One region of the Terrabacter sp. Soil810 genome, then DNA from elsewhere that is predicted to be linked to it. Evidence: riboswitches for the same ligand, from Rfam matches in the RefSeq annotation. Region 1 holds a riboswitch; the other holds the start of a gene.

The links. A riboswitch is a leader RNA that binds a small molecule or an ion and turns the genes downstream of it on or off. The one in region 1 is predicted to bind S-adenosylmethionine.
Region 2: it holds a riboswitch for S-adenosylmethionine, as region 1 does, so the genes downstream of both, ASG96_RS10480 (aminotransferase class V-fold PLP-dependent enzyme) here and ASG96_RS24675 (putative leader peptide) in region 1, are expected to answer to the same signal.

The regions. Positions count from the first base shown of each region.
Region 1 is NZ_LMSW01000011.1:1,784,151-1,790,631, forward strand. Features, by position in the region: gene ASG96_RS14200 (ABC transporter substrate-binding protein) at 1-996, opposite strand; gene ASG96_RS14205 (amino acid ABC transporter ATP-binding protein) at 1,085-1,846, opposite strand; gene ASG96_RS14210 (amino acid ABC transporter permease) at 1,843-2,907, opposite strand; gene ASG96_RS24675 (putative leader peptide) at 3,071-3,154, opposite strand; SAM riboswitch class IV at 3,188-3,300, opposite strand; gene ASG96_RS14215 (acyltransferase) at 3,597-4,820, shown strand; gene ASG96_RS14220 (acyltransferase) at 4,817-6,214, shown strand; gene rpsA (30S ribosomal protein S1) at 6,297-6,481, opposite strand, start outside.
Region 2 is NZ_LMSW01000011.1:989,594-996,074, forward strand. Features, by position in the region: gene ASG96_RS10470 (ribonuclease J) at 1-316, shown strand, start outside; gene ASG96_RS10475 (endonuclease/exonuclease/phosphatase family protein) at 318-1,421, shown strand; gene ASG96_RS10480 (aminotransferase class V-fold PLP-dependent enzyme) at 1,509-2,906, opposite strand; SAM riboswitch class IV at 2,943-3,068, opposite strand; gene ASG96_RS10485 (DNA translocase FtsK) at 3,249-6,218, shown strand; gene ASG96_RS10490 (response regulator transcription factor) at 6,286-6,481, opposite strand, start outside.

The DNA of each region.
Region 1 (6,481 bases):
TCAGTCGGTCTTGGGCAGGCCGGGCGGGTTGACCTCGGACTTCGCGAGCCCCTCGGTGCTGAGGTTCCAGCGCTGGAGGACCTTCGCGTAGCTGCCGTCGGCGATCGCCGAGTTGATGGCGGCGGCGTAGGGCGCGGCGAGGCCGGAGCCCTTCCTCGTCAGCACGGCGATGAGTCCCTGCAGGGACTCCCCGGCGCCCGAGAAGTGACCGATGGCCTCGGTCTGCCCGGCGGTCGCGACGTGGTAGGCGACGCTCGGGTTGGGGCCGAAGTACGCGTCGATCCGGTGCGACGACAGCGCGAGGTAGTAGTCCGTCTGCGACTGGAAGTACTTCACCTCGGCGGGTGCGAGCCCGGCCTTGATGTTGGCCTCGTTCCAGTCGAGGAGGATCTTCTCCTGGTTGGTGCCGGAGCCGACGGCGATGGTCTTGCCGGCGACTTCCCTGCCGCTCGTGACCTTCCACGTGCCGCCCTTGGGCGCCTCGAAGGCGAGGTCGTCCTTGCGGTAGGTCGCGAAGTCGTACTTCTCCTTGCGCTCCTCCGTGACCGTGACGTTCGTCAGGGCCACGTCGTAGCGACCCGAGTCGATGCCGAGGAAGACGTTCTCCCAGCTCGTCGCGGGCGTCTCGACCCTGAGGCCGAGCTTGTCGGCGAAGAGGTGCGCGAGGTCGACCTCGACGCCGATGACGGTCTTGTCGTCGTCGGCCGTGAAGACGAGCGGCGGCGTGCCGCCACCCGCCCCGGCGTTGGCGGCCGTGATCGTGCCCCGCTCCCGGATGGCCGCCGGCAGCAGGGCCGCGGCCTTCTCGTCCTTGGCGGCGGTGATGCGCTTCTGGTCCGGGGAGGTGTTGACGGTCGGCCCGGCCTGGGTCGCGGGGCCTCCCGAGCTGGCCTCTGCGGCTCCGGAGCAGCCGGTGAGCGCGACGGAGGCGGCGACCACGAGGGCGGTGACGGCATACGTCGTCGGGCGGTGGACGGTGTGGGGACGTGCGGGCATGAGGACTCCTCTCGGCACCCGATGGGTGCGAGTCATGGATGGCCGGTACGGCCTGAGGGGTGGTGGGGTGGTGGGGTGGTGGGCGGCGTCAGAGGACGCGGTCGAGGAAGGCGCGGGTGCGTGCGTGGGCGGGGTGGTCGATGACCTGCTCGGGCGGTCCCTGCTCGACGATGCGGCCCCCGTCGAGGAAGACGACCGTGTCGGCGACCTCGCGGGCGAAGCCGACCTCGTGCGTCACGACGACGAGGGTGGCACCGTCGCGGGCGAGCTCCTTGATGACGGCGAGGACCTCGCCGACGAGCTCGGGGTCGAGGGCTGAGGTGGGCTCGTCGAAGAGGATGACGTCGGGGTGCAGGGCCAGGGCGCGGGCGATGGCGACCCGTTGCTGCTGGCCACCGGAGAGCTGACGCGGATAGGCGGCCGCCTTGTCCCCCAGACCGACCCGCGCGAGCAGGGCCCGGGCCTCGACCTCCACCTCGGACCGTCGCCGGCGCTGCGCCGACACCGGCGCCTCGACGACGTTCTCGAGGACGGTGAGGTGCGGGAAGAGGTTGAACTGCTGGAAGACGAAGCCGATGCGGCTGCGCTGGCGCAGGATGTCCCGCTCGGGCAGCTCGTGCAGGCGCTCACCCACCTGCCGGTAGCCGATGAGCGTCCCGTTGACGCGCACCTGACCCCGGTCGATCTTCTCCAGGTGGTTGATGGTCCGCAGCAGCGTGGACTTGCCCGATCCCGACGGACCGAGGATGACGGTCACGGTGCCCTCGGCGAGCTCGAGGTCGACGTCGTCGAGCACCCGGTGGCCCCCGAACGACTTCGTGACGCCGCGCAGGTCGACGACGGCGGTCATCGGACAGCCTGCTCGGGACGACGGGTGGCCTGCGATGCCTGCGTGGCGAACCCGGCCCACCGGGCACGCAGCCGCTGGAGCGGCGTCGGGGGCAGGGAACGGGCGCTGCCCCGGGCGAAGTGGCGCTCGACGTAGTACTGGCCGACCGACAGCAGCGTCGTGAGGATGATGTACCAGACCGTCGCCACGAGCAGGAGGGGCACGACCCGGGAGTTGCGGCCGTAGATCACCTGCACCTGGTAGAAGAGCTCCGGGATCGCGAGGACCGAGACGATCGAGGTGCCCTTGAAGAGGCTGATGACCTCGTTCGCGGCGTTGGGCAGGATCGAGCGCATCGCCTGCGGCAGCACGATCCTCGTGAGCTGACGGCGCCGCGGGATACCTAGCGCCGACGCCGCCTCGCGCTGCCCCTCGTCGACGGAGAGGATGCCTCCGCGGATGATCTCTGCCGCGTAGGCCGCCTGGTGCAGGGCGAGGCCGAGCACGGCCGCGCCGAGGGCCCCGAGGAGGTCGTTGGTCTCGACGCTGGCGAAGGACGGGCCGAACGGCACGCCGACGCTGATGGTCTGGTAGAGGTAGGCGATGTTGAACCAGAAGAGCAGCTGCACGATGAGCGGGATCGACCGGAACGCCCAGATGTAGGCCCACGCCACGGTCCGCAGGAACGCGTTGGACGAGAGACGCATCGCCGCGAGGACGAGCCCCAGGGCGAAGCCGGCCACGGTCCCGAGGACGGTTAGCTGGATGGTCGTGCCGAGGGCCCGGATGACGGTCTCGGTCGCGAAGTAGCGACCGAAGGTCGGCCAGTCCCAGCCGGGGTTGGTCGCCAGGCCGTTGACGAACATCGCGACGAGCAGGCCCACTCCGGCGACGCCGACCCACGTCCAGGGGTTGCGACGCGGGACGACGGCGAGGACCGGCCGGTCGACGGACGGCGTGACGGTGTGCGGGGCTGGTGGGGTCGCAGGGTGGTCCGCGCCGGTCGGCGGGACGGGCTCGGTCGCCCGTGGCGACGGAGGTGCCGTCGGCGCCGAGCGCCGGACGGTCGAGAGTGATGGCACGTGGGGCTCCTGGAGGGATCGCTCGGGCACCCGTCACCGGGGACGGGTGGCAGGGAGGCGGCGTGCGCCGCGTGGGGTGCGTGCTGGCGCCTGTCCCTGCGGGATCACCGCTGGGGCCATGGGCGCCGACCGGCCGGCCGAGGAGTCGGCGACCGAGACGTCGTCAGGGACGACAGAGCGCGCTGGACACGCGGAGCAGGTCGACGTGGCGGCGTAGCACCAGGTGGGTGCTCGTCGTGCGCGCCATGTCGGCTCCTCGGTCCGGGACCCGACCACAGCGAGTCCGCGCTTGCCGTCGCCTGCTGGCGACGGCCTGGTCCTCACCCGGAGCACCCCGCCGCGGTGGAGGGTTGCTGTCCAGCGAGCCGGGGCTTGGCACTGGAGCTCTTGACCTGTGGACGACACTACGAAGGGCGCGTGGCACCCGTCAATCGCCGAATCGGGCACTTCCTCGGCACCAGGACCGGGTGCGCACCCGCCGTCGGAACCTTGTATTCCCTTGCCTCCCAATGGATTTCCAGCATGGCAACGGACTGTCGGCGGACTTAATTCCTAGTAATCCAGTCGGAAATAGGCTCAGGCCCTTCTTGCATCCTGAGACAGCAGGCTCGCCTCGGCGCGTCGCCCACCGTCCCGCAGCCTCGACGACCCCCGCCACTCCCGGGCTACCACCGGGTAGTCTCACGCGCGTGACTGCCGGACCAGGTCGCACTGACGCGCCCGCCACGACCCCACCGACACCCGTCGGCCCCGGGTCGACCCGACGCATCGCCGCGCTCGACGGGCTGCGCGGGATCGTCATCGTCCTCGTCGTGCTCGGTCACGCCAACGGCAACCTGTGGCCCACCGACCTCGTCCTCCCCGTCCCGGTCCTCGGCGGCTTCTTCGGAGGTGGCGCCGTGTCGCTGCTCTTCGTCATCGGCGCCGTCATCGTCACGCGGGGCCTGCTGCGGGAGCGCGAGCTCGGCGTCATCGACCCGGTGCGCTTCTACGCCCGACGCGTGGTGCGCCTCGGGGTGCAGCTCGTCCCCTTCACGGTCGCGATCCTCGTGCTGCACCGCATCGACCCCACCGACACGACGAGCGCCCACACGACGAACCAGTCGGTGCTCAATGTCCTGGCCTTCACGTGGAACACCTACACCGAGCAGCACCTCCTCGAGGCCCGCCCCGACTTCTTCCACCTCTGGTACCTCAGCGTCCAGCAGCAGTGCTACCTCCTGCTCCCACTCGTCGTCGTGCTGCTGGGTGCCCGTCGTCGTGCGCTCGCAGCCGCCCTCGCCGCCCTTTTCGTGGCCATCACGGTGTGGCGCTACCACGTCTTCGCGACAGACGGGTGGATCGTCGCGCACAGCTCCACCACGACACGCTCCGACGGCCTCGTGCTGGGCGTGCTCGTCGCGGTGGTGCTGCCGTGGCTGGCGCCCCTGCGTCACCGGGCCGGGCATGCCATGACCGCCAGCGCCGTCGCCCTCGTCGTCCTCGTCGGCAGCCTCCAGGAGCTCCCGCCCTTCCAGTACCTCCACGAGTGGGGCATCGTCTTCACGCTCGTCGGCGGGGTCCTCGTGGCGACGATCTTCCTCGACCCCGCTCCCACGGTCGCGTCGCGGGCCCTGTCCACCCGGCCGCTCGGCTACCTCGGGCGCGCGTCGCTCGCCATCTTCATCTGGCACCTCCCGGTCTTCGCCCTCGTCGCCCGGCACACGACCACGTGGCAGTGGCCGACCCGGACTCTCGTCGCCGCCCTCGTGCTCGGCGTCGTCGTGTGGTCCTCCCACCGCTTCATCGAGGAGCCCACCCGGATCTGGCTGGCCACCCACCTCCGGCCGCGCCGGCTCGAGACCGCTCCCGGGCCGGTGCCGGCCGGGACGGCACGCCCGACGTCGCCCGCCGCCCCGGCGGGCGAGCCGTGAGCACGAAGGGGGCGGCGGCGAACACCTCGCCGCCGACCCGACCGGAGCACCCGGCCAGCGCGTCCCGCCTCGCGGTGCTCGACGGCTTCCGCGGGATCGCGATCGTCCTCGTCGTCCTGTCGCACCTCGGCAAGGTCTGGCCGGAGCAGCTGCGCCCCGACCTCGGCCCGCTCGACGGGCTGTTCGCCGCCGGGAGCATCGGGGTGACGATCTTCCTCGTCGTCGGTGGGTTCCTCGTCACCCGGGGCCTGCTCGCGGCCCGGTCCCGCGACGGGCTCCGCGGCCCGGTGGTCTCGTTCACCCGCCGGCTCGTGAGGATCAGCCTGCAGGTCTACCTCCTGCTCGCGGTCGTCGCCGTCGTCGCGGAGATCGACCCGACCGACCCGAACTCCCGCTCCGCCACGAACAGCTCGCTGCTCGCCGTGGCGACGTACTGGTGGAACGTCTACGTCCGCAACCACGCCCTCGACGCCCGCAGCGACCTCGGCCCCCTCTACTACCTCAGCATCGAGCTGCAGTTCTACGTCGTCCTTCTCGTCCTCGTCCTGCTGCTCGCGCGACACCGCCGGCTCCTGGCCGGCCTGCTCGCCGCGGCCATCCCGGTCGTCACGGTCTGGCGCTGGCACGTCTACGACACGCAGGGCTGGTTCGTCGCCTCGCTCATGACCACGACCCGCATGGACGGGCTGCTCTACGGCGCGCTGGCGGCCGTGGTCGTCGACCTGCTCCCGGGCAGGGTCCGGGCCGGTCTCCGTCGCCAGTCGGCGACCCTTGTGGGCGGCTCGCTCCTCGTCGTCGTGGGCGTCGTGGTCTCGTGCGCGTTCTACGACATCGGGGCCTACTTCAAGGTCCAGGGCATCGTGCTCACGGTCGCGTGCGCCCTGCTCGTCCTCGGCTGCGCGAGCCCCCTCGACCCGCAGGCGTATGCCGTCCGCCTCCTCTCGGAGCGCCGGCTCGCGTGGCTCGGGGTGGCGTCGCTCAGCATCTTCGCGTGGCACGTGCCTGTCTTCGAGCTCCTGATGCGCCACACGCCGGACTGGCCCCCGGCGGCACGCACCGCCGTCGCCCTCGGCCTCCTGGCCGCCGTCGTCCACCTCGTCGAGCGCTTCGTCGGGCGGCCGGTCACGGCCGTGGTCGGCCGCGTGGGCCGCACCGTGCGCCTGGCGGACCCGCCCGCCGTGGTGGAGCCGAGCCCTGGGCTGGTCCAGACCTCCCCTGCGCCGCAGCCGTCGCCGGCACCGACGCCGGCCGTGACCGGCTCGTCGACGAGCACCGCCCGACCCGGCCCCTCCCTGCGGCGCTCCTCGGGGACCGTCGTCGCGGCCGTCGAGGCACCCGACGACTGGGACGACGGGTTCGAGGACTACGACTACGACGGACCCGTCCGCGACTGACCTCGTCCGCGACCGAGGGCCGGACGCACGAGAGCCCCGGACCGTGACGGTCCGGGGCTCTCGGTGTTGCGGGTGACTGGCGTCAGTTGCCCGTCAGCTTCTCGCGAAGCGCGGCGAGCGCCTCGTCCGAAGCCAGCGTGCCCTCGGCCGGGGCCGGGGCGTTGCGCGGGGCGCGCTCGGCACGGTCGGCGTCGCCGGCCTCGGCGACGTCACCGGTCGCGGACGAGTACGACGTCGCGGAGCCGGCGTTGGCCGCAGCCTCGGCGT
Region 2 (6,481 bases), 790 kb from region 1:
CGGGGCAGACGACGCCCTGCTCAAGGACCGCCGGATCCTGCGTGACGAGGGCTTCATCACCTGCATCGTCGTGCTCGACGCGGCCACCGGCAAGATCGCGAGCGGGCCCGAGATCACGGCGCGCGGCTTCGTCGAGGACGAGGAGATCTTCCAGCAGGTCATCCCGAAGGTCGAGCGGGCCATCGAGGAAGCCGTTGCCAACGGCGTCCGCGACGACCAGCAGCTCCAGCAGGTCATCCGCCGCACGGTCGGCTCGTGGGTCGGCGGCAAGATCCGCCGTCGGCCGATGATCATCCCGGTCGTGCTGCAGGCCTGACGTGACGGTGCAGCAGGTCGACGGGGGGACCGCGCACGACGCCGCGGAGGCCGACCCCGGGCACGTCCCACCGGGCGTCACGCCGGGCGCTTCAGGCGCCTCGGGCGACCCGGGCGCGGCGGCGAGCCGTCGCCGCGGATGGCTCCGTCGCCGCTGGGTCGACGTCGCCATCGGCGTCGCCCTCCTCGTCCTGGTCGCCGTCGGGGCGTTGCGCTGGTACGACTCGACGGCATACGTCGTCGTGGTGCTCCAGACGGCGGGCCCCTTCGTCGTCATCGGCCTCGGGCTGCTCGCGGTCGCCACGCTCGTGCTGCGCCGATGGTGGATGCTGCTGCCCGTCGTCGCCGCGCTCGTGGTCGCGGCCACGGTCGCGGCGCCGGCCTTCCGGGCGACGTCGTCACCGAAGACCGACCGCGACCTCACCGTCATGTCGGCGAACGTGTGGGTCGGCTCGGCCAACGCCGGGCAGCTCATGGACGCCGTGCGCTACCACGCCGTCGACGTCCTCGTGCTGACCGAGGCGACGCCCGCGTTCCTGCGCCGCATGGACACCGAAGGTGCCGGCGACTACTTCTCCCAACGCGAAGGGGTCGCGCGGGCCAACACCTCGAACGGGACGATGGTCCTGTCGCGCTACCCGCTCTCGGTGCGCAGCCTCGGCACCGACCCCGACGTCGAGGGCACCCGGAGCGTCCAGCCCGAGCTCGACGTCACGGTGCCCAACGGCACGGTGCGCCTCAAGGTCGCGCATCCGGCGGCGCCGCTCCGCGGTGACACCGTCGAGTGGCGCGCCGGTCTGCGCGCGCTCCAGTCATGGAAGCAGCGACTCGACGGCGACGAGCTCGTCGTCATGGCCGGCGACTTCAACGCGGACGTCGGCCACCCCGGGTTCCGCGACCTCGCCGCGGGCCTTGCCGACGCGCAGCTCACGGACGGACAGGGCTGGGTGCGCACGTGGCCGTTCGCGGGCAACCGCCTGCCGCCGTTCGTGCAGCTCGACCACCTGCTGAGCCGTGGCCTCACGGTCGTCGCGGCCGGTCAGGTGGCGTACAACCGGGCCGACCACGCGGCCGTCTGGGCGAGCTACGGGCTGCCCGCGCGCTGACCGCCGTGACCGTGTCGACCGCCGTCACCGTGCGACCGCGCGGGCCCGCGGTGGCAGACGGACCCGCTCAACGGCATCCGCCCTCGGTCACCAGGGACGCTCGACCTCGACGTCGCGCGGGTCGGCGCCCTCGAGCGCCCACCCGGTCTCGGTGATCGTCCACTGGGCGTCCGTGCCGTGCTCGACGAGCCGCGCGACGGCGGCGACGAGGCGCTCGACGCCCTCGAGGGTGCTGCCGAGTCCGATGCTGGCGCGCACGGCCGTGGCCGAGCGCTCGCCCCACGGGTCCTCGAGCAGCTCGTCGACGAGCAGGTGGGCGCAGAACTTGCCGTCGCGGACGCCGATGCCGTGCTCGACGGAGAGGACCTGCGAGACGAGCGAGGAGTCCCAGCCGTCGATGGTGAACGCGACGACGCCGACCCGGTCGCTGTCGTCGTCGAAGATCGAGAGGACCTCGACACCCGCGACCTCGTCGAGTCCGCCGCGGAGCCGCCCGAGCAGGCGGGCCTCGTGCTCCTCGATGGCCTCGCGGTGGCGGCTGATCGTCGAGCAGGCCGCGGCGAGCGCGATGGCGCCGATGACGTTGGGGCTGCCGCCCTCGTGACGCGCCGGGCCCGTGGCCCACGTCGTGCCGTCCTCGGTCACCGACCGCGTGGCGCCGCCGCCGAGCAGGTAGGGGTCGCCGGCGTCGAGCCAGTCGGAGCGCCCGGCGAGGACGCCCGCGCCGTAGGGGGCGTACGTCTTGTGCCCCGAGAACGCGACGTAGTCGGCGTCCCACGCGGCGAGGTCGATGGTGCGGTGCGCCGACAGCTGGGCGGCGTCGACGGCGATCCGGGCGCCGTGCTCGTGGGCGAGGGCCGCGAAGTGCTCGACCGGCCAGACCTCGCCCGTGACGTTCGAGGCGGCGGTGACGACGACGAGGCGGTGGCGCGACGGGTGGTCGGTCAGCGCCTCCTCGAGCAGCGCGTGGGCGTCCTCGACCGTCTGCGGGACGGGGAGGCGCACCGTGCGGAAGCGGCCCCACGGCAGCAGGGTCGAGTGGTGCTCGGTGCCGAAGACGAAGACCGTCGTGCGGCTCGGCAGCGCCTTGCTCAGCAGCGCCCAGGAGTCGGTCGTCGTGCGGGTGAAGATCACGCTGTCGCCCTCGCGCGCGCCGACGAAGGCGGCGACCTCGGCGCGGGCCTGCTCGTACCACGCGCTCGTCAGCCGCGAGGCGAAGCCGGCACCGCGGTGCACCGACGAGTAGGTCTCGAGCGCGCGGTCGACGGCCGCCTTGACCGTCTCGAGGGCCGGCGTCGAGGCCGCGTGGTCGAGGTTGGCATATGCCGTGTCGCCGTGGAGCGTGGGCACGCGCAGTCCCGAGCCGACGACGGTGGGCAGCGTGCGCGCCTCGGGCACGACGTGCAGGGCCCTCGCGCGGACGAGGGGGGCGGGTGAGGCGCCGCACAGGGAGGTGCCGGGGTGCGTCGAGGGAAGGACCGACATGAGAGTGCTCCTGGGTCGTGGGACCCACCCGGTGCAGGTCCGCGCTTGCCGACCTCGATCACGCGTTCGGACCGAGGGCGGCCTGGTCGTCACCCGGAGCACCCCACCGCGGAGGAGGGTTGCTGGCCAGCGAGCCGGGGCTTGTCACTGGCACTCATGACCTGCGCACGACGATAGGGGGGCCGGTCGCCGGATGTCCACCGGTCGGTCCGTGGGTGTCGCGATCTGAGACGGCGACTGCTCCAGGGTGCGCGCACGGCACCCGTCGGCCCGGTCACAGAGATCGGCGGTGTTGCGCGTGTGACGCGTGAGTTCACCGGTGCGTTGACGTACGGTGCCAACATGGCGTCTCGTCCGTCCACCAGCCAGCGCTCGAGCACCGCCGCGGCCACACGCGCCAAGGGGTCAACGGGCAGCGCCTCGTCACGCCCTCCCGCAGCCCGGTCGACGCGGCCCGCGCAGCGTAAGCCCGCGGCTCGCAAGCCGGCCGCCAAGACGGCGTCCAAGACCCGCGGCGGGGGCCTGCCGTTCCCGCTCGGCGCCATGCGCAACACGTGGATGGGGGTCTCGCACATGGCCGGGGGAGCGGTGCGCCGCGTCGGCCACAGCGCCGCCGACCTCGAGCCCGAGCACCGACGCGACGGCATCGGCTTCGCCCTCATCGCGCTCGCCGTCGTCGTCGCCGCCCGCGAGTGGTGGGGCGTCTCCGGGACCTTCGGCCAGGTCGTGCACGCCGTCTTCGCCGGCACCTTCGGCCGCGTCGCGTACGCCGTCCCGCTCGTCCTGCTCGCCCTCGGCCTGCGCATGCTGCGCGCTCCCCAGGACGACGCTGCCACCAACCGCATCGTCGTGGGCACCATCGCGCTGACGTTCGCCGCATGCGGACTGTCGCACCTCGCCGACGACATCCCCAACCCACCCGACGGCGCCGACGGCATGCGCGCCGCCGGCGGCATCCTCGGCTTCCTCGCCTCGAGCCCGCTCGCGGCCGCCGTCTCCACCTACGGCGCCCTCGTCCTGCTCATCCTGCTCGGGCTCTTCGGTCTGCTCGTCATCACGGCGACGCCGGTCAACATGATCCCGACCCGCATGCGCCAGCTCCGCGCGCTCGTCATCGACCGCGGTCACGTCGACGACCAGCCCGACGAGGGCGACGACGCACCCGCGGCCGCGGTCAAGCGCGCGCGCCGCAAGCCTGTCGACCTCTCCGACCGCGATGGCGACGAGGCCTTCCGCCAGGCGGCCCAGAAGGCCCTCGAGGACGAGGCGACCACCCGCCTGCGTCCCGGGGAGAAGCGCCCGACGCCTCCCGGGCTGCTGGCTCCCCGTCCCGGCGGCGAGAAGGGCGGCGAGAAGGTCATCGACGCCACCGACCCCAAGACCCTCGGGGCGCCCGACACGAGCAAGATCGGCCCCAGGGCCGAGCTCATCCCGCCGCCCATGTCCGACCTGCCGGCCCGTGTCGAGCAGCTCAGCCTCGGTGGCGACATCACCTACCAGCTGCCCGACCACTCGATGCTGACGCCGGGCCCGCCGCACAAGACCCGCAGCGAGACCAACGACCGCGTCGTCGAGTCGCTGACCAACGTCTTCGACCAGTTCGACATCGACGCCGCCGTCACCGGCTTCACGCGCGGACCGACGGTCACGCGCTACGAGGTCGAGCTCGGCTCGGGCACCAAGGTCGAGCGGGTCACCGCACTCTCCAAGAACATCGCGTATGCCGTCGCGTCGGCCGACGTGCGCATCCTCAGCCCCATCCCGGGCAAGTCGGCCATCGGCATCGAGATCCCGAACCTCGACCGTGAGAACGTCTCCCTCGGCGACGTCCTGCGCAGCCACACGGCCCGCGGCAACGAGCACCCGATGGTCATGGGCGTCGGCAAGGACGTCGAGGGCGCCTACGTCATCGCCAACCTCGCGAAGATGCCGCACCTGCTCGTCGCCGGCGCCACCGGTTCCGGCAAGTCGAGCTTCGTCAACTCGATGATCACCTCGATCCTCATGCGCTCGACGCCCGAGGAGGTCCGGATGATCCTCGTGGACCCCAAGCGCGTCGAGCTCACGGCATACGAAGGCATCCCGCACCTCATCACGCCCATCATCACCAACCCGAAGAAGGCCGCCGAGGCCCTCGCGTGGGTCGTCAAGGAGATGGACCAGCGCTACGACGACCTCGCGGCGTTCGGCTTCAAGCACGTCGACGACTTCAACAAGGCGGTCCGCGCCGGCAAGGTCAAGCCACTGCCGGGCTCCGAGCGCCAGATCACGACCTACCCGTACCTCCTCGTCGTCGTCGACGAGCTCGCCGACCTCATGATGGTCGCGCCGCGCGACGTCGAGGAGTCGGTCGTGCGCATCACCCAGCTGGCGCGCGCCGCCGGCATCCACCTCGTCCTCGCGACGCAGCGCCCGTCGGTCGACGTCGTCACGGGCCTCATCAAGGCCAACGTGCCCTCGCGCATGGCGTTCGCCACCTCGAGCCTCGCCGACAGCCGCGTCGTCCTCGACCAGCCCGGCGCCGAGAAGCTCATCGGCCAGGGTGACGCGCTCTTCCTGCCGATGGGCGCGAGCAAGCCGATGCGTGTGCAGGGCGCGTGGGTCAACGAGTCCGAGATCCACGAGGTCGTCAAGTTCGTCACGACCCAGCTCAAGCCCAACTACGTCGAGAACGTCACGGTCGCGGCGCCCAAGAAGCAGATCGACGACGACATCGGCGACGACCTCGACGTGCTGCTCCAGGCCACTGAGCTCGTCGTCACGACCCAGTTCGGCTCGACCTCGATGCTCCAGCGCAAGCTCCGGGTCGGCTTCGCCAAGGCCGGCCGCCTCATGGACCTGCTCGAGTCACGAGGCGTCGTGGGACCGAGCGAGGGGTCCAAGGCCCGCGACGTGCTCGTGCGCCCCGACGACCTCGAGCAGACGCTCGCGCTGTTGCGCGGTGAGGACGTGCCGCACCCCAACGAGCCCGTCGACGCCGACGAACTCGCCGAACTCGCCGAGCTCGCCGAGCTCGCCGAGCTCGTCGAGCTCGTCGAGCCCGCTGAGCCGTACGCCGCCCCGCCGGTCGACGTGGAGCCCGCCGCCGTGTCGGCCGGCTACGCCGAGGAGCCGGCCGAGGAGGTCGCGCCGCAGCGCACGGCCTCGCTCGTCGCCGAGCGCGGTGAGCGGCGTGCGCACGAGGACGAGACCACCGCGGTCCCGACGGCGCGGTGGACGCCCGGCGACCTGACGCGCACGGTCGACGAGGACGACGAGGAGTCCGAGGACGCCTGGAACCTCACCGACCGCGGCGGCCGAGAGCGCTACTGACCCCAACGTCGAAAGGCCACAAACCGGACGGGTCGCGCGGCACACCGGTTTGTGGCCTTTCGACGGTTCAGGGGACGAAGCGGTAGCCGAGGCCGGGCTCGGTGAGGAGGTGGCGCGGGTTGGCCGGGTCGGGCTCGAGCTTGCGGCGCAGCTGGTTGGCGTAGACGCGCAGGTAGTTCGACTCGCGGCCGTACGACGGCCCCCAGACCGCGCGCAGCAGGTCCTGCTGCTGGACGAGATGACCGGGCTCGCGGCACAACGCC